Regions from separate parts of the Pseudoalteromonas sp. DL2-H2.2 genome, predicted to be linked through region 3. Evidence: predicted binding sites of a transcription regulator. Region 3 holds the regulator's gene; each other region holds the start of a gene.
What was found. Region 3 encodes sigma-54, which starts transcription at its own class of promoters, with help from an activator protein. Its sites were predicted from a motif close to GTTGGCACGNNNNTNGNNT; they were not measured.
Positions count from the first base shown of each region.

Region 1: the regulator sigma-54 is predicted to act here: its motif matches at 4,621-4,639, upstream of L1285_RS02650 (flagellar assembly protein T N-terminal domain-containing protein).
Region 2: the regulator sigma-54 is predicted to act here: its motif matches at 2,394-2,412, upstream of L1285_RS19555 (BON domain-containing protein).
Region 4: the regulator sigma-54 is predicted to act here: its motif matches at 3,020-3,038, upstream of flgJ (flagellar assembly peptidoglycan hydrolase FlgJ).

Region 1 covers NZ_JAKGBD010000002.1:17,126-22,941, reverse strand. Annotated here, with positions in the region: gene L1285_RS02680 (carboxypeptidase-like regulatory domain-containing protein) at 1-363, shown strand, start outside; gene L1285_RS02675 (SPOR domain-containing protein) at 376-1,065, shown strand; gene L1285_RS02670 (FlgO family outer membrane protein) at 1,133-1,729, shown strand; gene L1285_RS02665 (FlgO family outer membrane protein) at 1,741-2,394, shown strand; gene L1285_RS02660 (FlgO family outer membrane protein) at 2,397-3,056, shown strand; tRNA gene L1285_RS02655 (tRNA-Arg) at 3,186-3,260, shown strand; gene L1285_RS02650 (flagellar assembly protein T N-terminal domain-containing protein) at 3,390-4,580, opposite strand; gene L1285_RS02645 (LPP20 family lipoprotein) at 4,715-5,209, shown strand; gene L1285_RS02640 (ImmA/IrrE family metallo-endopeptidase) at 5,340-5,816, shown strand, end outside.
Region 2 covers NZ_JAKGBD010000014.1:69,327-75,142, forward strand. Annotated here, with positions in the region: gene L1285_RS19535 (hypothetical protein) at 180-371, opposite strand; gene L1285_RS19540 (DUF1328 family protein) at 413-583, opposite strand; gene L1285_RS19545 (PA2169 family four-helix-bundle protein) at 654-1,100, opposite strand; gene L1285_RS19550 (mechanosensitive ion channel family protein) at 1,253-2,197, opposite strand; gene L1285_RS19555 (BON domain-containing protein) at 2,448-3,008, shown strand; gene L1285_RS19560 (hybrid sensor histidine kinase/response regulator) at 3,057-5,006, opposite strand; gene L1285_RS19565 (response regulator) at 5,016-5,462, opposite strand; gene L1285_RS19570 (sensor histidine kinase) at 5,434-5,816, opposite strand, start outside.
Region 3 covers NZ_JAKGBD010000002.1:634,838-640,653, reverse strand. Annotated here, with positions in the region: gene mgtE (magnesium transporter) at 1-686, opposite strand, end outside; gene L1285_RS05550 (HPr family phosphocarrier protein) at 864-1,142, opposite strand; gene rapZ (RNase adapter RapZ) at 1,139-1,984, opposite strand; gene L1285_RS05540 (PTS sugar transporter subunit IIA) at 1,997-2,452, opposite strand; gene hpf (ribosome hibernation promoting factor) at 2,455-2,742, opposite strand; gene L1285_RS05530 (RNA polymerase factor sigma-54) at 2,768-4,276, opposite strand; gene lptB (LPS export ABC transporter ATP-binding protein) at 4,321-5,046, opposite strand; gene lptA (lipopolysaccharide transport periplasmic protein LptA) at 5,043-5,582, opposite strand; gene lptC (LPS export ABC transporter periplasmic protein LptC) at 5,572-5,816, opposite strand, start outside.
Region 4 covers NZ_JAKGBD010000009.1:4,145-9,960, reverse strand. Annotated here, with positions in the region: gene flgK (flagellar hook-associated protein FlgK) at 1-1,998, opposite strand, end outside; gene flgJ (flagellar assembly peptidoglycan hydrolase FlgJ) at 2,000-2,983, opposite strand; gene L1285_RS15325 (flagellar basal body P-ring protein FlgI) at 3,086-4,180, opposite strand; gene flgH (flagellar basal body L-ring protein FlgH) at 4,192-4,881, opposite strand; gene flgG (flagellar basal-body rod protein FlgG) at 4,897-5,685, opposite strand; gene L1285_RS15310 (flagellar basal body rod protein FlgF) at 5,704-5,816, opposite strand, start outside.

The DNA of each region.
Region 1 (5,816 bases), 620 kb from region 3:
ACCCGGCGTGGTCTGACACATAGCGAGCAAGTAGAAGTGGCTTTATCGCAACAGGGAGATGTGCTGGTGGAGGTCGACTTGCAGCTGGAACCCATGTCAAGCCAGGATATCACAGTGCTCGCCGCCGGGCGCTTTACCTCACTGGCAGTATTAAAAACCTATGCCTTGCTCTTGCGCAAGCGTCACCCGAATTTGATACCTGAACCGCCATTTTATCTTTTTGATGAAAAGGCTGAAACCTATGTGCTGGGTATAGAGTTTACCCAAAATGCTGACGATACGACGCAACTGACACAACGTTGTGAAACCTTGAAAACGGCCGGCGTGATGTGTCAGCTGGAACAAACCGAATTAAAACGATAAAAGGAGCAAGCGATGAAGTTATTTCCTTATCTGGTATGGCCTTTGCTCAGTTTGCTTAGCGGCTGTGCCAGCACTGGTCAGGATAACCAGCGGCTGGCAGAGCTGGAGCAGCAATTGACGGCGTTAAACACGCAAGTCGAGCAGATGAAGAGCAGTATCGCGCAGTGGCAGCAAGTTGCGCCGCAGGTCAATGAACTATTGAGTATTGAGCAGGATTTGAATTTGCTCAGTACCCAGTTACAGCTTGCGCTGGCACCTGCACAACCGCAAAGCGAGGTGATGGTGGCACAAATCAGCAAGCCACCGGGAATTGTTGAGCAAGACAGTAACACGACAAAGGCGGGTGCAGAGCAACAGGCTGCGAATGCGCAACCCAGCCAGCCGATACCCGCTGCACCTAAAAAAGAAGCTGTGGCTGTAGTCGAGGATCACAACAAAGCGGAGTTTGCAGTGCAACTGGCTGCCACCAGAAAGCAAAGCCAGCTAAAAATGGTCCACCGGCGTCTGCTGCAGGATTATCCAGCGTTGCGCAAACACCCCGTCAATGTTGAGCAAGTAGAGGTCAAAGGGCAAAGGTATTTTCGGCTTAAACTCGGTGCGTTTGAGCGCAAAGAGCAGGGTAAGGCGTTGTGCGCCGAACTTAAACCGTTTCATCCTCAGTGTCTGTTGAGTCATTACACAGACAATCCTGTCACACTCTAGCACTGACTATAATACATTGTGGATCGCTTTTTGCATTTGATTGGTCAAATAGAAAGAGGTGATCATTATGCAACTTCCTGCTGTGATAGTCGCACTGGCCCTGTCGGTGCTGCTCAGTGGCTGCGCTGGCATGCTAAAAGCGCAGCAACAAAAAGAGGTGGAGCAAGCGCCCCCCTTGCCGACATTGCATCAATACATGGGGCAACTTGCTGCCGCCTTGGGCGAACACAGCCGTCCGCTTAAACCGGGCGCGACTGTCGCGGTGACGAGCTTTTATCTGGCTGATCAGCTGGGTAATGCCGTTGCCAGCAATCAGGGCAGTGGCCTAAGCACCCAGGTTCAGGAAAGTCTGATCAGCTATGTGACGCAGATGGGCCTGGAAGTGGTGGAGTTTCGGCTACAACGCACTTTAACTTTGTCGGACAGTGCCGATAACTTATTAAACCGTGATATTGCCCTGCTGCGCGAACGTCATAAATTTGACCTTGCCCTGACAGGCACCATCAGTGAAAGCCACGAGCATTACACGATCAATGCGCGATTGATCACTATGCTTGATAGTCGCACGGCATCCGCGGCGACCATATCCGTGCCCAAGGCGGTGCTGTGGGGCAATGAAAAAGCCCAGATGCGAGATGGCAAACTACATCGCGGCCAGTATTAGTGGAGACAAAGATGAAAAAATCTGTGATAGCACTTGTGTTACCCACCCTGACTTTATTTGGGTGCGCACAACTGGGTATGACAAAACACCAGGAAACCGCCACGTCACCGGGCAAATTCAGTGCGGCTGAACAATTTCAGGCTCATCCCAGGGGCGTGCAACAAATGTCTGTATCACAACGCATGGCGGCCAAAAATGTGACGCACTATGTACAGAAGCTGATGCAGGACATGGTGAGTAATGTGAAATACATTAATGACCAGACGCCGGTGGCGGTATCGAGTTTTGTCTTTTTAGACGAAGACTTTAATCATGCGACCTTGCTTGGCAACCAGATTGCCGAAAGCTTTATTCATGAGTTGCATAACTTTGGCGTTCCGGTGATCGACTTTAAAACCACGGACTTTATGCGTGTCACCAAGCACGGGGATTTTATCTTCAGTCGTGACTTTTTAGAGCTCTCTGATGAGCTGCCATTTAAATACGTACTGGCAGGCACCTTGACCCATCATCAGGGGGGGATCTTAGTGAATGCCCGGATCGTGGGTATGCAAAGCAAAGTGGTAGTAGGTACTGCCCAAGGGTTTTTACCTCAGTCAGTGGTGAATGCGCTAAGAGACGGTGCTATCCACGAAGGGATCCGGTTACAACGAGCGGGTGAGTGATCATGAAAACACGCATTCTGAGTGGCTTAACGCTGTCGATAGTCATGTTGAGTGGCTGTCAGATGATGGGGACACAGCCGGCGCCACAGGCAGTGGAAACCACCCCCATGACGCCCAAAGTGGCCAAGTTTAGAGAGATAGAAGTGCTTTATGAAGCTCTGGAGGAACAAGCGCCAGAGGCCGAGCAGCCGATTGACCCAGGCTTTATCAGCGAACGACACCGTAAACAGGTGGCCAACTATGCATCTCAGATAGCGCTTGAGCTGTCCGACTCTTTATTAGGCGTGCACCCTCATTCCGTGGCGGTCACAAGCTTTGTGAGCTTTGATGATACGCTCAGAAGCAGCAATCAGCTGGGTAATCAGCTGGCCGAGAACCTGATCCATGCTTTCCAAAAGCTGGGTTATGCTGCGCTGGATTTCAAGTCACAGCAACAGATCCAGGTCACCCGCAGTGGCGATTTTTTGTTTTCCCGCGATAGCAGAGCCTTACCGGGTAAACCCGAGCCCAGCCACGTGCTGTCGGGTACTATGATTTATCGCGACCGGGGCGTAGAAGTCAATGCGCGGCTGCTCGATTTTGAAAGCCGGCTGGTGGTTGCCAGCTGTATGGTGACTATTCCCTACTTTGTGTTAGATTCCGGCGCAACCGCGGCCAGATAGCCATTTAGCGGCAAAGCGCTGATTTTTCCTTTGCCGCAGCTCACCCACCGTAAAAACATCATTTATTGTATTAAGAATCAAATGGTTGACCAATTAAGCGAAAACGCTTAGTATTTTTCGCAGCGACACGGCCTCTTAGTTAAATGGATATAACAGCCCCCTCCTAAGGGGTAGTTGCAGGTTCGATTCCTGCAGGGGCCGCCAGCTACTTTTCTTTTAAATCAACCCCGATACAGCAAGCAAACCTCATTCTGAACGACCTGAACTCGGATAAGTGATCCTCATCATGAGAGGGTGACTAATTTTATCGAGCGTACTTTTGATGTTGTGCGGCTAAAGCGCAAAGTCTTCCTGGGTTTGTACCATGACTTCCACCAGATCGTTGATCTGAATGTTATTCAGCGGGCGCTTTGATATGTTCTCGGCAATCGCATTTTGTGCATTTACTTGAGTAATACGCACCTGATTGAGGGTCTTAATACTTTGCGGAAAAAACTGGTTGGTCGAGCCCTGCATGTCGCGGCGGTGAGAGATTGTTAGCACCTGGCCAATTTCAATACCATGATTGCGGCCCAGGTTGATCACCAGCTTGCCCTGTTCCCGGTGCAGGATCTTGCCTTTGCTGGGCAGGCATGACAGTGCCGAGTCCAGATCCTGCGCTACGCTGTTAAAAACGCTCTGGATCTGTTTGGCGTAGTTGGTACGCCAAAAGGTATCACTGTAGACATCAACAATTTTGGTCTTTTCGAAAGGCCAGACGCCACTGACGGCATAGTGTTTTTGCCAGACCTTGTCTCGGGTCAGGGCATCAAATGCAACAAAGTCGATTTTAAAGCTGCGCACGTATTCTTCATCCTGCCAGAATGCGTAGTCATCGTTGGTTTTATCTCCCGCAGCAACGTCCGTGATCTGGCTCATTAGCACGTACTGGCTATTACTTAGGGTGGTCAGCGAATCGATCAGCTGTCCATCGTATTCAAAGCGTTGGGTAAAAAACGGACGGGCATTGATCGCATGATCCAGATAGGGGATCGGCTTAACGGTGAGATTGCGTTGTGCCAGTGTATGGTAAAGGCGTTCACTGGTGGCTTTAGCAATGTCAAAAATTTGACCCAGGCGTGCCTGATGCGGCTGAATAAGCTGACTTTGTGTGATGGTCACCTGTTTTGCCACCGCCGCTTGTGCGCACTGCTCCAGTTTGGGGAAGATGTCAAGGTGCAAAGTAACACTGACGACCCCATCTTGCTTTTGTTCAGAAACCAGGTTGATCTGTTGGATCTCGCCATGACTTTTTATCTTGATCTGATCTTGCGTGAGCACGCCATCCGCCAGGGTCTGAACGCTGGATACGGTCGCACCGGAGAAGATCAGCGCCTGAGTGATGGCATCCTGCACCGCCTCCTGGCGTGCTTCGGCCAGATCTTCGGTGTGCGCATTGGCATAGCCCGTTACTTCAAACCACTCTGCACTGGCCCCAAAACTGGCGGTAGCCAGTAACACACTCATAATACGCGACAATTTCATGACTTTATTACCGAACTCTAAGCAAATCTCTATACTGAATCAGCAAGTCTCGTGCCAATGGTGTTGGCAAGGTTTGTGCATACAGAAACCTTACTTGATGATATGGCCAACGGGCCACACAGAGGAGTTACCCTATGAATCAGTTTAGAGCGCTTTGGCATCAACGGATAGTCAGCCTGGTTAAATTCTGTGTTGTTGCAACAGGACTAAGCCTGGCGGGATGTAGCTCTATTATAGATAAGCATGTTGAATACAGTTATGTAAAACCCGATTCTTACCCTGTGCTTAAGGCGGTTGGCTATGCGCCACTGAGTTCACAGCCCGGCAGCAGCGACACAGAAAAAATGCTGATGGCCATTAAGGTATCTAAGCTTGAAGCCTATCGTGAGCTGGCTGAGCAGGTATATGGTCACAGATTAAGTGCCAGTACCACGGTACAGGGCGCAATTGCACAAAACGACGGGTTACGCAGCCAGGTACAGGGCTTGATCCGCGGTGCTAAGGTAATGAAAAGCTATGCGGTTGGCGATATTTATACCACAGAGCTGGAGCTGGATATGAAGCGGGTTCACGATTTGTATATCGGTGAAGTTAAACCACGCAAAGTCGAGCGCGTCACGTATTACTGAGCGAGCCTGACGGGTTAGGGCGGTAAATTATGTCCTTTGCTTTCATTGTGCCTTCAATTTATACTGTTTAAATATACACATCACCTCAGCGATGCTGAGGTGCATAGTAAGGTTAATGGGAGATTTGTCGGTGCTTGATCCGAGAAATGAAGCGCAAAAGGTGCTTAAACGTTTGTGGTGTGACTGTCAGTTTCCGGTTGACCCTGTGACCATTTGTAAGTCGCTTGGTCTGGACGTTGTAGAAATGGCGCTACCAGATAAGGTGTCGGGTGCGTTGATCAAAGAGGCGGGTGCCGATCCGGTTATCGTGTTACATCAGGACGACCACCTAAATCGCAAGCGTTTTAGCTGTGCCCATGAGCTTGGCCATTATATTTCCCGTATTGAGTCTGACAATACAGACAAAGAATACGAATATATTGACCTCAGAGGCCCCAGCGCGTCTACCGGCGAAGACGAGGAAGAAGTGTTCGCCAACCAGTTTGCTGCCAACTTATTAATGCCCAATGAAGAAGTGAAAAAGCTGCATCGTAAGAAAATGGCCCACTTTGAAATGGCGCTGCATTTTGGTGTGTCCGTTGAAGCCCTCAAATATAAGCTCAATGCG
Region 2 (5,816 bases), on a different contig from region 3:
TCGGGTGTGACCCGTTTATTAGTGAAGCGAGCTAGGCCCAAAATGTGTTTAACTTAATTGTTGTGGGATTGTAATCACATTCGAAACAAAAGTACAAAAAGGCTGAGACAAGCGGGGGTTAGCGAGTAAATAAAGGTAAACGAAAGGGCCAGCTCAGTGTTGAGCTGGCATGCCCTCTGTTAGCAGTTTTCGTTTTCTGCATTAAGGTTTTCTTTGGCTTCTTCGCACAGGTCTTCAGCCTTGTTCTGTACATCAGTGATGGCCTCGTCTACGCGCTCGCCTGCATTTTCTGCCGGGCCGTCAGAACAACCAGCCAGACCTAAAATGGTGATAAATAAAGTGGCTTGTAGTGCAGTAATAATGTGGTTCATAATGTGCTCCTTAATCAATTCAATGAGGTTACTTGCGGCTGCTAAGCGTTTGGCTTTTTAATCACAGGCAGCACAAACGACAGCAAAACCAGCGCAATAAACACAAAGAACAGTATTTGTGCTATGCCTGCTGCGGCACCGGCGATGCCCCCAAAGCCTAAGATGGCACTGATCAGTGCAAGTACTAAAAATCCAAGTGACCAACGTAACATGTGAACCTCCTGTCGGTGTTTTGTTAAGCAGGGCAACAGCCCTGCTAAGTCAGTGATGTGACCTGTACAACTAGGCGGTCAATTCCTGAAGTGCTTTCATTTCGTCATGGCAAGCCTGCATGCGGACCTGAACTTGTCTTAAGTCCTGAACACACTGAGGTGGTAATTGTTGCTCCAGCGCATCGGCCACTTTATCTAGCACCTTGTCCTCTACTTCTTCCAGCTGAGATATGTAGGTGTGTGTTTTGTCAGTACTCAATACACCCAGCACCTTAGTGTAATGCTCACGCAACGTAACCAGCATGTCAGAGTCAGTCTCGTGCTCGCCTTCATCAATCAGCGCGTAGGTTTGCAACTTCGAGATAGCCTGAACCTTTTCAGTGATCATGGTGTTGAAAATGGCACTGATGCGCTCATCGTCTACTTTGTCTTTGGCGTCTTTGTAAAACTCCATGCCACCATTGAGCACCTTGACTAATTCCTTCAACGGTTCCATATCGTAGTTCGAATGTGTCATCGTTTAACTCCTTACTTGATTGCTTAAGTTTGTTTGTTGCTTAGACTAATGCATTGCCCGTGCCAGCTTTAAATTCGTTTAATATCATATATTTATGCTTCTTTGATTAAACGGACGATGCAAGCTTTACCTTGAGTCTGTAACTTTTACGCTTAACGACTCTGTACTTCTTTCTCACCTTGCGGTTTGTGTGTACGCTGGCGCATATTGATTTGCATGTCCTCCAGGTTAGCACCGCCTTTGGCATTAAAATCCAGCGTACGAATAGGAAAGGGAATAAGAATGTCGTTTTCTTCCAGGGTTCTGTGAATTGCAATAATGGCTTTGTGGCGCATCTGCATAAAGCCAATCTCACCGGGATAGTCAATCCAGAACCACACCAGCAGATTGACAGAGCTGTCACCAAACCCGCAGGCATACACATCGGTTTCGTGTTGTTTTATGACGCCATCCAGCTCGTTTATGGCCTCCACTATCACAGATTCGGCCTGCTCGATATCATCGGCATAAGAGATCCCTACTTCTATTTCTATTCGTCGGGTGGCCAGGCGGGAGTAGTTGATCAATTCATTTTTAAACAGGATCTTGTTGGGCACTATGGCCAGCTGACCATAAAAGTTCTCAATTAAAGTATTGCGCAGGTTAATTCGGCGGACGGTGCCGAAGGTGTCGCCGGCTTCCACCACATCGCCAACCCGAAATGGTTTTCGAATACCCATTACAACTCCGGCTATCATGTTTTCGGTCATATCCTGAAAGGCAAAACCGACTGCCAGGCCTATGATGCCGGCACCGGCAAGTAGTGACGCCACCGCTTTTGACAGCCCCATAATATCCAGGGCAAAGAAAAACCCGATCGCAACCAGGATCACACGACAGATCCCCGCAATCAGTCCGGCTATCTGGTTTGACTCAAACAAGCGTTTGAGCAAGGTCAGCAGCCAGCGCGCAAGGAATTTAGACAGAATCACAAACACAATAAAAATGAGTGTTGCAATGACCAGGTTGGGCAAATTCTTAATCGTCAGTTCGGCCCAGTGGACGAGCTTTTCGTTGATCAGCGACCAGAAGTCTTGTGGGGTAAATGTAAATGACATAACGCCTCCTTATTTGTATCTGGTGATAGCAGCAGGGAGCGTGCCATTGAGCGATGTATTTAATTTCAATAGGTTAGTAAAAATCGCGCTGATCTGTGTAGAAATTGCCAGTAAATAGTTCCACGCTGGTATGTAAAAGATACAGGCAAAAGGCAGAGGGAATCACCTAACTACTTGATTTTAAATGGTTAAGGGAATTGGCATGCAAGCTGCACCTGTGAAAGTGAACTCATCCACAAGGAGAATGATTATGAAACGCACAATTTTAACTCTAGCTTTTGCTACGGCTTTTTCAACTACTGCGGTTAATGCTGCTGACAATCAGTGGGAAAAAGAGGCCAGCGATGCCTGGATAGACGGTAAAGCCGAGGCCACATTACTGTTCAATGGCAACCTGAATTCGTTCGATATCAACACAGACGTGAAAAACGGCGTGGTGATCCTCACAGGTAAGGTCGACCACAGCGTTGATAAAAAACTGGCAACTGAGCTGTTGATTGGTATTGACGGTGTAAAAGAGGTAGACAACCGTTTAACTGTGGTACCAGAGAAAAAGGATAAAGAGGACAAAGGCGATGCAGAGTCTGACTTTGTTGATGCCAAAATCGCGACAGTGATTAAAACCCGTCTGCTGTTTGATACCGACATCAGTGGTACCGATATCGATGTTGATGTCGACAATCAAACTGTGACGCTTACCGGTGAAGTCGAGTCAGACGCCGAGAAACAGTTAGTCGTGAATATTGCAGCCAATGCAGACGATGTAAAGCGCGTTAACAACAAGCTGACCGTTGTTGATGAACGCTCTTAATGTAAAAGATAACTCCCTGGACTTTTAGGCACGCACAGCGTGCCTTTTTTATGCGCTTTGCACAATGGCGGCCAAATCGGGAAGCGAAACGGGTTTAAGTAACACCTGGCTGACCGGGTAAGAGAGCAGGGCGTCCGGGTCGGGCTCACTGCCGCTGACCACCACCAGTTTAGCCGGGCTCTGGCGCTTATGAGCTGCTGCAACCAATGCCAGCCCGGAGCCATCGGGTAAATTCAGATCCAGCATCACCACATCAAAATCTGCGTGTTTTTCTAGCTCGCTCAGGCCCTCAGCACAGCTGCCCGCAGCGATGACTTCACATTCCAGAGACTCCAGCAGTAGCTTCATTAAGTTGCGTGCATCCGGGTCGTCTTCAACCAGTAAAATCCGTTTGTTTTTGATGTGTGAATCACCCGGCTGTGTAGTGAGCCCGTCTTGCGCTGGTTGTGCGGATAAATAATCCTGTAAGCAGGATTCAAGCCCAGTAACGTTAATAGGTTTGGTCAGCGTATCGTTAAAGCCGAGGGCTTTGAGGGTATCCAGATTGCCCTTTTGAGCTGCGGCCGTCAGTGAGATAATCGGTGTACTAATGCCCTGTGCGCGCAGTTTTACAATGGTGTCTTTGCCGTTTAATACCGGCATGTGTAAATCCATAAACACCAGGTCAAAATCCGCATCAGCCTGAGTGAGTAAATCACACGCAACTTTGCCATTTTCCGCAAAGCAGACCTGGGCACCCGTGGCTGTAATGAGTTGCCCCAGCAACTGGCGAATTTCGGGCAAATCTTCAACGATGAGCACCTTACCGGATAAATTCGTTATCCTTGTCGAAGGCCTATTTACTGTGGTACCAAGCAGATCTAGCTGACCAAGCTGGCCGGAACATTGGCCCGGCTCAATAGTAAAGCTGAAGGTACTGCCGCTGCCCACGCTTGACTCAACCTGTAAACTTCCCCCAAGCAGACGGATCAGGGCTGAGCTGATGGCCAGTCCAAGGCCGGCACCTTCCTCAGAGCGCGTGGTACTGTCCTGCACCTGCTCAAAGGGCTTAAAAATATGTGTCAGTTTATCCTGAGGAATACCAATGCCGGTATCCTCAATCGAAAAACTGAGCTTACCTTCAGCGGCTGGCCGCACTTCAATTGAGACCTGCCCACTTGGCGTGAATTTTATGGCGTTGTAAACCAGGTTGATTAGCACCTGTTTAAGACGTTTTTCGTCAGACTCGATATAAGCGGGTAAATGCGCGTCGGTGTGAATCTCAAACTGCAGGCCCTTTTTATCCGCAGCCATGGAAAACAGGCTGTGCAGATCGGCAAGTAACGAGGCCAGGCAGATCTCACTTGGCTCAACTTGCAGGCTATCGGCGTTGATTTTCGACAAGTCCAGCACGTCATTGAGCAGGTTAAGTAAATGCTGGCTGTTGTTGTGAATGATAGACAGCTCAGGTTTGATATTGTCCAGCTCGCTGCGGGTTAGCAACAGATCGGTGTAGCCCATGATAGAGGTCAGCGGGGTGCGTAACTCATGACTCAGATGCGCCAAAAAGCGGTCTTTGGCGCGGCTGGTGGCCTGTGCCCGCAGCCGCTCCAGACGCTCACTTTCAAGCTCCCGACGGGACAGAGCATAGCGGATCGCGCGGATAAAGCGCGGGCTGCTGATCTCAGATTTAAGCAAGAAATCTTCTGCGCCCAAAGCCTGGGCATCGGCGTCCAGCACCTCGTCGGCCTGGCCTGTGAGCATCATAAAGGAGGTATTAATGGGCAGCGCTTTGGCGGCTTTAAGAATGGTCAGGCCGGTATGTCCGCCAAGCTGATGGTCAAGCAGGCAGAGATCGAACTGATCAGACTCCAGTGCCTGAAGCACCTCATCGAGTTCACTGAGCCAGGTTACTTCAAACTGATAGTTAGGTATTTGCTGTAAGTAATCCAGTGCCAGTATATAGTCGTCTTCGTCGTCCTCTACCAGTAGTAGCTTGACCAGCTGCGCATGTTGCATCTGTGCCTCCTAAGGTAACTCGACGATTTCGATCCAGTATTTCCCCAGCTGACGCATCAGCTCTACCAGGCCATCAAAGTTCACGGGTTTGGAGATGTACGAAGCCGCGCCAAGGTCGTACCCTCTGAGTTTGTCTTCTTCTTCTTTTGAGGTGGTGAGGATCACCACAGGGATTGAACGCAGTGTGGGGTTGCTCTTGATTTTTTGCAGCGCCTCACGTCCATCCATGCGTGGCATGTTCAAATCCAGCAGTATAATACTGGGACGGGGGTGTTTGGTTTTGTCTTCGAACGGCGGTTCATTGTTAAGATATGCCAGCAGCTCAACCCCATCTTGCACAAAGTTCAGGTTGTTCAGCACCCGGCTTTCCTGCAGGGCGTCCTGGGTTAGCAAACGATCGTCTTCATCGTCGTCTGCCATCAAAATATTAATGCGTCTGGTTGGTAAACTGCTCATCAATGGTATCCTTTAAGGTGAGAGTGGAAGCAAGGTCGGGCAGCAGGATCCGAAAAGTGGTGCCCTGGCCTTCAATACTGTGTGCGCTGATCTGTCCGCCATGACGCTCGACAATGCGTCGGCACACGGCCAGACCAATTCCGGTGCCTGCATAGGTTTTGCGATTGTGCAGGCGCTGAAATGGGGTAAATATTTTTTCGCTGTATTCGGCGGCAAAGCCAATGCCATTGTCGGTCACATCAATTTCCAGCCAGTCGCATTCAATGTCTTCAAGCAACTTATTAGGTGCGGTGGTCTGGCTCATGGTAATGGTGATCTTTGGTGGTACGCCCTCGCGGCGGAATTTCATGGCGT
Region 3 (5,816 bases):
CGCTCAAACAGCTGAGCAACATCGCTTTCATCCATTGAAATGGGAATGGTTTCACGCTCTTCATTCATCAGCTCCTTGACCAGCTTGTCTGGCTGACTGGTCAGCAGCACGCTGATGGGCAGTGCACCTAAAAAACAATTGTCCTTATCCACCACATAGAGGTCATCGGTGCCATCCGGCAGCTCACCTTTAAGGCGTAAATAGCGCAATACCACATCCAGTGATACATCCGGGCGAATGGTCACAGTGTCTGTGTTCATCAGCGCGCCGGCGGAGTGCTCAACATAAGACAACGCCTGTGTGGCCCGGGCTCGGTCTTGAGAGTCCATAGCGCCAATAACGTCCTGATAGACGGGGTCTGGCAGGCTCCTGAGGACCTCACCGAGGTCATCGTCGTCCATGTCCTCGGTTGCTGCCGCAATGAGCTCAGGCTCCATTTTGGCAATGATGCTGAGCCTGACGTCTTCCGACAGCTCCTCGAGCACGTCACCCTGTATGTCCGGATCAACCAGTTGCCACAACTGGGTTCTGACTTTATGTGGGGAGGACTCAAGCAGCAATGCCGTATCGCACGGCGGAATTTCGGCTAATGTGCGCCTGACTTGAACAAACTGACCACTGTTGAGGGCATTAGTAACTTGCTGTAAAAGCTCCAGTGTGTAGTCTTGTTCAAAAACTTCAGGCATAGGCGTCCCAGATTGGATAGTCGACAGTTAAGCTTGTCATGAGTGTATTGCGCACTGATTATAGGCGTATGATAATTATAGCTGTTTTAATATCAATTGGTATAACTAAAAAAGGGGAGATAGCAGCGAGAAAGTGGCAGTCTGACGCTGCCAGAACAGGGGTAAGTCGCGTGGTCGCTACTCGGATTCGTTGAATTTATCGGCTATCAGGCTGCCGATGGCATGCAAAGCACGTTTGGCATCTGGCCCCTCGCAGACGACCTTCACTTCTTTACCCTGACTGCTTTCAAGCAGTAGTAACGCCAGCACGCTGTCTCCCTCGGCCTCCTTGCTGCCCTGGAATAAGGTGATATTGGCGTCAAACTGGGCTGACAGCTCGGCCAGCACGCTGGCAGCACGGGCGTGCAGCCCCAGTTTATTTTGGATCAGAAAAGTATCTTCAAAGCGTTGTGTCATTTTTCTTGTTCGCGGTGATGGATTTTCACATTGCTATGAGTACGAGCAAAACGCTCACCCAAAGTCTGGGCAAGATAGACGGAGCGGTGTTGCCCGCCGGTACAGCCTATAGAGATAGTCAGATAGCTGCGATTATTGCGCTCCAGGTGTGGCAACCAGGTTTGCACAAAGGTTTGGATCTGCCAGGTAAACTTTTGCACCAGGCTGTGGCTGGCCAAGTAATCAATGACGGGTTTATCTAAACCTGTCAAAGGCTTAAGCTCTGGCTCCCAGTGTGGGTTAGGTAAAAAACGGGCGTCGAAGACGTAGTCCGCTTCTTTCGGAATACCATGTTTGAAGCCAAAAGATTCAAAGGTAATGATTAATTGTTTGTCTTTTTTACCGAGAATTTTTTCCCGGATCCGCTCCGCCAGCTGGTGGATGCTCATATCTGTGGTATCTATGGTGATATTGGCACGGCGGATAAGCGGATCAAGCAGCTCTTTTTCTTTCTTGATCGCTTTGTCCAGCGACAAATCGGCCAGCGACAGTGGATGCAGACGACGCGTTTCGGAAAAACGACGGATCAGAATTTGGTCTTCACTATCTAGGTAGAAAATATTGGGCTCGGCAAATCCAGGCAGGTATTCTAGAATATCGTCAAGCTCTTGCTGATCTTTTGGCAGGTTACGTACGTCAACGCTCACAGCAATTTTATCATAACTGTCTGATACGCTGCGTACTAATGCTGGTAGCAGGTTAACTGGGATATTATCTGCGCAGTAATAGCCCAGGTCTTCCAGTACGCGAAGGGCGACTGATTTACCCGAGCCGGAACGACCACTGACAATAATTAGCTGCACTGAAACTCTCCGTTAGTTGTCAAACTCTTCAATTATCGCAAATAACTCCTGATCATTGTGAGCTTGTCTGATTCGTTTACAAAACACCTTGTTTTTAAGTTTATCAGCGATTGTTGCCAAGGTCTGCAAATGTTGTTGATTTTCTCCCTCGGGTACGATGAGTGCCACAAAAATGTCGACGGGTTGATTGTCGATGGCGTCAAAGGCAATGCCTTGTTGGTTAACCAGCAGCATGGCGACCACTTTATCTATGCCAGGCAGGCGGCCATGTGGCAGCGCGATCCCTTTACCTATGCCGGTACTACCGAGTTTTTCACGGCTCAGTAAAGCGTCCAGGATATCATGGGCATTACTGTCAGGAAGCTGGCTGTGAGCCAGTTCACTGATGTACTCTAGAATGCGTTTTTTGCTATTAAAAAGGACCGCAGCTTTGCTGCAGTCCTGTGAAATCAATGAGCTTAGTTTCATGATTAGTGTCGAGTTAGCTTCTCTTTATGCTTGATCACCTGGCGATCAAGCTTGTCGATAAGTCCGTCTATTGCGGCATACATATCCCGGTGTTCGGTTGAGGCAAAGATTTCTCCCCCGTTCACATGTAGTGTGGCTTCTGCTTTTTGGATCAGCTTTTCGACATCTAGGATAACATGCACATTATTGATGTGATCAAAGTGCCTTTCTAGCTTCGCAAACTTGTTTGTTACATAGTCTCTTAACGAATCGGTGATTTCTACATGTCGACCAGTTAAATTTAGTTGCATAAGCATTTTCCTTCTGTAGTTACGTCTAAATCAGGCTTTTACGCTGATTCGACGGTGGGATAGCCAAAGACTCTCGGTATTTGGCAATTGTACGTCTAGCCACTTTGATCCCTTGATCTGCCAATACATCCGCTATTTTGCTGTCACTTAATGGCTTAGCTGTGTTTTCAGCGGCAATTAGCTTTTTGATCAATGCTCTGATTGCAGTCGAAGAGCATTCTCCTCCGTTTTCAGTGCTGACATGGCTTGAGAAGAAATACTTCAACTCATAGATACCGCGTGGCGTGTGCATATACTTTTGCGTAGTGACACGTGAAATCGTGGACTCATGCATGTCGACCATTTCGGCCACATCATTGAGTACCATCGGCTTCATTGCCTCGGGGCCATGTTCAAAGAATGCCTGTTGTTGCTGCACAATGCAATTAGTAACTTTTAATAAAGTTTCGTTACGACTTTCCAGGCTCTTGATGAACCATTTTGCCTCTTGCAGGTGCGAGCGAATAAACTGGCTATCGGTGCTCGACTTGACGGAGCGAGACATAGCGGCGTAGTGATCGTTCACTCTGATTTTTGGCATTGAGTCCGGGTTGAGCTCAACAACCCAGCGTCCTTTCACCTTTTTCACCGACACATCCGGGATCACATAGTCCGCTTCTTCTTGCACTATGCTGGCAGCAGGTTTCGGATTCAGGCTGTGGATCAGGGTCATTACTTCTTTCAGATCCGCTTCTTTGAGCTTGGTCTTTTTCATCAAAGTGCGATAATCGCGGCTAGCCAGCAAATCAATGTGTTCAGTCAGGATTTCTTTGGTTTGAGTGAGCCAGGGGGTGTTGCGATCAAACTGGTTGAGCTGGATACACAAGCATTCCTGCAAGCTGCGCGCAGCAATACCAACGGGATCGAATAATTGCACCCGTTTCAGTACGGCTTCAACTTCGTCCAGTTCTATGTGTTCGTCGTCATTGTCTTGATTCATGCTCTCGACAATGTCTTCACAGCTGATTGTCAGCAGGCCAGCATCATCAACGGCTTCCACTATCGCCAAAGCGATGGCTCTGTCAGTTGGGCTGAAAGGCGTGAGCTCTAGTTGCCACATCATATATTCTTGCAGCGTCTCAGTGGTTTTGCCCTGATAGATGGTTTCATCTTCTGGCATCGGGCCAGAGCTGCTTGCCGGGGCGGCACTGATGTACTCGTCCCAGGTGACGTCCATTGCCAGATCGTCACTGACTGTGTCTTTGTTTAATGCAGCATCGCTGTCTTGTTCGTAGTCACTGACAGCCGAGTCCTCAAAGCTGTCATTATCATTGGTTGTGTGTTGTTCTAACTCAGTATCCGATTTGGACTGAGTTTCATTGTCATGTGATTCAGACTCACCTTCTTCCACTTCCAACAAAGGGTTGCTATCAAGCGCTTCTTGGATTTCTTGTTGGAGATCTAGCGTACTCAACTGTAACAGGCGAATGGCCTGTTGCAGCTGTGGTGTCATTGTCAGTTGCTGCCCCATGCGCAGCTGTAGCGATTGCCTCATGTATCTCTAACAATCCTTTTTGTTATTTACTTCTAATCTTATAACTATAGCCTGAATTGCTCACCTAGGTAGACATCCCGCACGGTTTGATCGGCAAGAACATGCTCCGGGGTGCCTGCTGCTATGAGTTCACCATGTGACACTATATAAGCTTTCTCACAGACGTCCAGCGTTTCACGTACATTGTGGTCGGTGATCAGCACGCCTATGCCGCGGTTTTTTAAGTGTTCGATAATTTTCTTTATATCTAACACCGAAATGGGATCAACGCCAGCGAAAGGCTCATCCAATAAGATAAATTTTGGATCTGCCGCAAGGGCGCGTGCAATTTCTACCCGGCGACGTTCACCACCCGACAAAGCCATACCCTGGCTATCCCGAATATGTTGGATATTAAATTCATCTAACAACTCGTTGAGGATGACTTCTCGCTGCTCTTTATTGAGCTCCTTACGGGTTTCCAAGATGGCCATCAGGTTCTGATAGACGGTCAGTTTACGAAAAATAGAGGATTCTTGAGGCAGGTAACCAATGCCTAACCTTGCCCGACTGTGCATAGGCAGCAAGGTAATGTCTTGATCATCAATGTGAATGCTACCCTTATCACTGGGCACCAAGCCGACAATCATGTAAAAGGTGGTGGTTTTACCCGCGCCATTAGGGCCGAGCAGACCAACAATACTGCCTGCCTCAACGCTCAATTCAACGTTCTTAACGACTTGCCTGCCCTTGTAGCTTTTGGCCAGTGCCGTGGCGGTTAACTTACTCACGGATTACCCTTCTCTTGTGGTTGCTTGGTATTGTCTTTTTCGGGTAAAAGAATGGTTCTAACACGGTTTTGTTCCTGCTCACCACGTTGTGCGCTGATCAGCTTCTTTTCCATGTCGTACACAATGGTTTGGGCGCTGATCTTTTGTCCCGCCTGGCTGATTTCGGCACCGCCTTTAATCGTCAACATGCGGTTTGCAACGTCATAACGCACTTCTTTAGCAGTGGCTTTCAGTAGTGTGCCATCGGCCTGACGCTCCTGAAACACAGCTGGGCTGCCTGTGGCGACCAGCAGCTGTTTATTTTTCCCAAGCTCTTCGCGGCGATGCACTTCGAGGCGGTCGGCCAGAATCTTACGCTCGCCGTGAATGATTTCGACGTTTTCTTCGAACACGCCGATATTGGTTTGCAACTGGGCCAGCTGGGTGCCCGAACTGATAATGACCTGATCAGCGGGTGAGTTTTCTGCGTAAGCCGCAGGATGAAACGCACTTAATGTGCACAGTAAGATCAGGGAACAGGTTAATTTATTGCTCATAATAAATTGTTTCAGTATGGTTGATGAGTTCAATGATTTCAGTGTTGAGATCGGCCACCAGGCCTTTTCCTGAAATCGTTAAGTTGGGCCCGGTAATTTCCACCGGATGTTCAGAGCGCATATGTTTTTCGTTTATGTCGACCTGCACATGGTCGGCATTGATGTGCTTAATCATGGCATCAGCTGTCAGATTGGTGGCCTGTACCTGCCCTTCCAGGATCAACGTATTATTGC
Region 4 (5,816 bases), on a different contig from region 3:
TAATAAGGTGTCAAACACAGTTCTTGCCGCGCTAAGTACTTGCGCAGCCGCTGAGTAAGATTGTTGGAAACGCAACAAATTGGCCGCCTCTTCGTCCAGGTTAACCCCAGCCATTGACTCGTACCAGGCTTCAGATTGTGCTGCCAGCGCTTCATAAGCAGCCCCATTGGTTTTGGCCTGATTAGCCACCACCCCAATTTCCGTCACCAGGCCTGCATAGGCTTCATTGAAGGTTTTTAAATTGTCTGCTGTTGCAGTTGTAACTACATTTTGTCGAACCAGCTCCGAGCTTTGCAGTTTACTCAGCTCCAGACCATTACGGTTATCATCGAAACCGCCCGTATTGAATTCAATGGTGTAACTGTCACCGGTCGATGGGGTCCCTTCTATATTAAAGTCGAAGCCATAGCTGGCATACGCTCCCCCCGCCTGTGCAAGGATATTTTCTGCCGGTGGTGTGATGGTAAAGGTACTTGTCCCATTGCCATCCACAATCTGATATTCATTGGCGTTTGCCGTTTTGGTCAGAGTAATTGTGCCATTAGTCAGGCTCGGTGGTGCCGCTGTAAAGTTACTCGTAGCGGGATCCGTATTAGTAACAGAGCCGACAGAAATGGTCGCCGTACTGACGTTATTGGCTGCGGTCTCGGTCCTGATAGGTGAGGCCAAAGCCAGGCTCTCAGGGCGATCTGTAGCCAGCTGCAGATTACCTGCAGTACCTGAGTTGAGCTTAACCAAAAAGCTATCCCCGACATTGGCAGTACCCGTCAGATTCATTTGTAACCCAAATATATCCACGCCTGGCGCAACAGAATTTGAATCGATCACACCCGCATTCACCGTTGCCGTCACAGGTGATCCCAGTACATTACCTTTGCTGTCTACAGCTGCAATTTCAACGGTGTTTGCCGCGGTATACGTCACTCTGAAGTCGGTTGCGGGCACTTCTTTACCCTTGCCTGGTTCAACGGTCGCCGTTAACTGTGCCGTACTGGTATTACTGGCATAGGGAAACCCACCCACAGTTGGCAGCGAAAAAATATCGCTACCCAGATTACCATCGAGATCCATACCTAACTGGTTTTGTTGATTAAAGGCATCGGCAAGCGATAGTCCGATTTGACCAAGCTGAGTTTGCGCTGGCACCAGAATGTCATCACGAAACGCCATCAGGCCGCCGACTTTTCCTCTCAGCGTAGTATGATCGACTTCTAGTGCCACAGCTGAGCCATCTTGGACATCAAGTGTCAGTGTTTTATGGTTAGGATCGGGGTCTCCATCCATCGAAAAAAGATTAAAACTGCCATTTTCCATGACCAGAGACTGACCTGAACCCAGAAAAACCAATTTCTCACCGTTAGCACCGTCTAAGGTTTCGATATCCACCAGCTCGGCAAGGTCTCTGATGGCCTGATCTCGCTGATTCAGCAATGAACTGCCACTGCCATCACTATTGTTGCCATTGAGCGCTGCAACCTGACCATTCATATCGCTGATTTTTTGGATCAGGTTATTGGCTTCATCAGAATAGATGGATAATTGCTCGTTCACGATATTGTTCTGATCAAACACAATACCGGATAACCGGTCCATCTGGTCGATCAAGTTCTGGGCATCGGTCAAAAACAGCGAGCGCGCAACCGTTGAAGAGGGCAAATTCATCGCCTCTTGCATATTATTGAACAGGGAGTTAATGCTCTGGTTGAGGTTGTTTGACTCTTCACCAAACAAGGTATCTACCCGGGTGGCCTCCGTTACAAATTGATCGTAATAAGCCTGGCTCGAAAGGTCCCGGTTAAGTTGTTTCTGAGCAAACTCATTAAGCAAACGCACGGTTTCACCGCGACCAACCAGGTTGTCGATCATGGTGGTATGTTCAGTCCGTTCACGAACATAGCCTTTGGTATTCAGGTTTGCGATGTTTTTACTGGTCGTTTGCAAAAGCTCAGAGCTGGCTCTGACCCCTGATGACCCGATATTCATTAGGTTAAATGACATCTTAGTTTACTCCCTGATGCACTGACGCTGATAACATGGACTGAAATTCTCCTCTGCCCAACACACGTTTAATTTTTTCTGCATAATCTGGATCAGTGGCGTAACCGGCCTGCTGCAGCGCATCCAGATATTGATCCGGATTGTCTGTCTTAGTTAAGGCCTCCTGATACCTGGGGTTGGTTTGCAGGAAATCGACATAATCATTGATGCTCTCTTTGAGCGAGTTATACGCTCTGAAGTTTGCTTGTTTTTTGACGGGCAGACCCTGCTCAAACTCGAGTGTCATTTTACTGGCGCTATCGCCTTGCCAGCGCTTGTCTGCTTTTATGTTGAACAGGTTAAAGCTGCTTTCACCGTCCTGACGCGCAATAATATGTTTGCCCCAGCCCGTTTCCAGTGCAGCTTGTGCAACCATCACAGCAGGGTTCAGACCAATCTTGGCAGCGGCAGATTTAGCGTGCTCCCAAAGCTGATTAATGAAGGACTCTGGGTCTTCGAATTGCACGTCGTTGGACGCACTCTCTTTCACCTCAGGCTGTTTCTCGGCTTTGCGCTCTTTTTCGACGCTCGCTTGATTCGCTTCACCGTTGGCAATGCGATCACTTTGCAACTCGGCACCAGTGCGCAATACCGAGCTTGGCATATAACCATCACGGTTAGGTGATAGCTGCTGCACAATGAGATCAGCAAGACCTAAGCTCCCCTCACTGGACAGTTGCATAGACATCTGCTGATCGTGCATATCGCGATAAAACTTGACGCTGCTGGAATTAAACGGACTATCTTTATCTTCCAGTACCTCATTCGCTTTACGCATACTGGATAACATCATCTGGGTGAAAATAGATTCGAACTGCTGAGCCGCCTTGCGCAACGCTTCTTCAGAGGCATTGGCATCACCAGCACCTTTCAGCGCGTCTTGTCTTAACGAGTTCAAATCGGTTAAGTCATAGAAACTTTGGTTGCGAGTCGGATCAGTATTCATTGCTCAAAAACACATCAATATTCATAACTAATAACAATGCAATTATTGAGCCAAAAAAAAGCCCCATAAAATGGGGCTAACTAATTGATTATAAAAGAAGCGTCAAATGACGACTAATTGACCATGTATCGCGCCGGCTTCTTTTAGCGCTTCAAGGATCGCCATCAAGTCGCCAGGTGCTGCACCCACGGCATTGATAGCCCGCACCAGGTCATCCAAACTGGAGCCGGGGTCAAATACGAACGCACGAGAATCATCCTGATTAACATCGACAATACTCTGACGCGTAGCAACTGTCTCACCTTCAGCCAAAGGCTGCGGCTGAGAAACATTCACTTGCTCAGCAATCGTGACGGTTAAGCCACCGTGGGTGATGGCCGCAGGTTGCAGTTTGACTTCTTTACCAATGACTATGGTGCCGGTACGTGAATTCACGATGATCTTCGCGGAGGTATCTGCGGGTGTGAATTCCAGATTTTCCAGAGTCGATAAATAAGCGACACGCTGAGATGGGTCTCGCGGAGCGATCACTCTTACCGACGCGGCGTCCATCGCCTGTGCACTTTGCGGCCCGACCAGGTCGTTGATGGTGTCAGCCAAACGCTTCGCCGTTGTAAAGTCGGGACGGTTCAGGTTGAACGTAATGTGATCTCCCTGTGTAAACGGGCTTCTGACTGCGCGCTCAACCGTGCCACCATTTGGAATACGTCCAACGGTTGGCGTGTTGATCACAACCCGGCTGCCGTCCAGCCCTTCAGCCCCTAAACCACCGACGATCATGCTACCCTGCGCGATTGCATAGACATTACCATCGACCCCTTTCAGGAAAGTCTGCAATAAGGTGCCGCCACGCAAACTGCCTGCGCTACCAATGGAAGACACGGTCACGTCAATTGTTTGACCTGGCTTTACAAACGCAGGCAACTCAGCATGAACGGCTACCGCTGCGACGTTTTTAATCTTTGGTTTGAGGTTTGCTGGCATGGTAATACCAAAGCTATTAAGCATGCCTTTGAAACTTTGTTCAGTAAAGCGGGTTTGCTCCCCCGTGCCGGGCAAACCAACCACCAGGCCATACCCGACCAGCTGGTTTGAACGCACACCTTCAACCATAGTCACATCTTTGATCCGCTCTGCATGGGCAAACTGACTGCCGACGAGCGCAATGGCCAGCACGAGCATGTTGAATACTTTCATAATCTGCTTCCTCAAAATGGCATGATGGCGCTCATAAAGAACTTCGTCAGCCAGCCTGCACTTTGAACTTCCTGAGTATCGCCTTTACCTGAATACTGGATCCGCGCATTCGCAATACGGTTTGACTCCACCGTATTATCAGCATTCACATCTTGTGGCCTGACCAGACCTTCAAGACGGATAAACTCTTCACCTGTATTCAAGGTCAACCACTTTTCGCCTCGGATCACCAAGTTACCATTGGGTAAAACCCGCATGACATTGACAGAAATATTACCAATCAGGCTATTCGACTGGTTGGCCTGAGCATCTCCCGCAAAGGATGAATTAGACCCGGCGTCCAGCTGAATACTTTTGTTACCCCAGTTGACTGCCGCACCACCTAACCCAAGTATAGGATCGATATCCACTTCGCTGTCTTTGTCCAGCTTGGAGTTTGCCGCTTTTGAAGCCTGGGTCGACTCTCTCAGTACCACCGTAATAATATCTCCGGTGCGAAGCGCCTTTTTATCCGAATACAAGTCGTTGGCGTACGCATTGAATAACGAGCCGGTTGGCACAACCGGTGCCGCTTCCGCTTCCGGGTACATGGGCGCGTAGTAAGGGTCGTCCCGCTTAACATCTTTATTTTGCGTTGTTGTACAACCACTCAGTGCTATACAGCCTGCCGCTACCAGGCCAAGTGTACGTAACTTATCCATACTGCCCCCAATCATTTAAAGCTGTTGGTTAATGTGGCTAAGCATCTCATCAACGGACTTAATCACTTTTGAGTTCATTTCGTAAACTCGCTGTGTTTCAATCAGGTTGACCAGCTCTTCTGTGACATTAACGTTCGATGTTTCCAGTGCGCCCTGAACAATAGAGCCAAGACCTTCGACGCCCGGGTTACCCTGTACCGGTGCACCACTCACGGCTGTTTCGGTGTAAAGGTTTTGACCGATTGGTTCCAGACCCGACGGGTTAATAAAATCGCTGATAACCAGCTGACCTATGACCGTATTAGCGGCTTCGCCCTGGATACTGACTGACACCTCACCATCCTGAGAAATAGTAATGGAGTTGGCATTGTCCGGAACGTTCATCTCAGGCTGCACCGGGAAGCCCGCGCCAGAGGTGACAATTCGGCCTTCTTCATCTGTGGTAAACTGGCCGTTGCGTGTGTAGGCGATGGTGCCATCGGGCATCTGAATTTCAAAAAAACCAGGCCCCTGAACCATCCAGTCCAGTGAGTTTTCTGTGCTCAGCATATTGCCTTGCGAGAAGTTTTTCTGGTTTGCGACCACTTTGGCACCCGCACCTAACATCAAGCCTGATGGTAGCTCTGTATCCTGAGAGGAGCGGCCACCTGGCTGATTAATATTCTGATAGAGTAAGTCTTCAAATATCGCGCGGCTTTTCTTATAGCCGACGGTGCTGGCATTCGCCAGGTTATTCGAAATCACCGAAATATCAGTTTGCTGGGCATCTAGGCCGGTTTTACTGATCCATAATGCTGGGTTCATAATCTATACCTCACTCTCTTAAACGATACGCAGGAGCGAAGTGTGTCGCTCATCAATTTCTTCAGCGGTTTTCATCAGTTTAATCTGCATTTCAAACTGACGCTGAAGGTTTACCATGTCTACCATTTCGT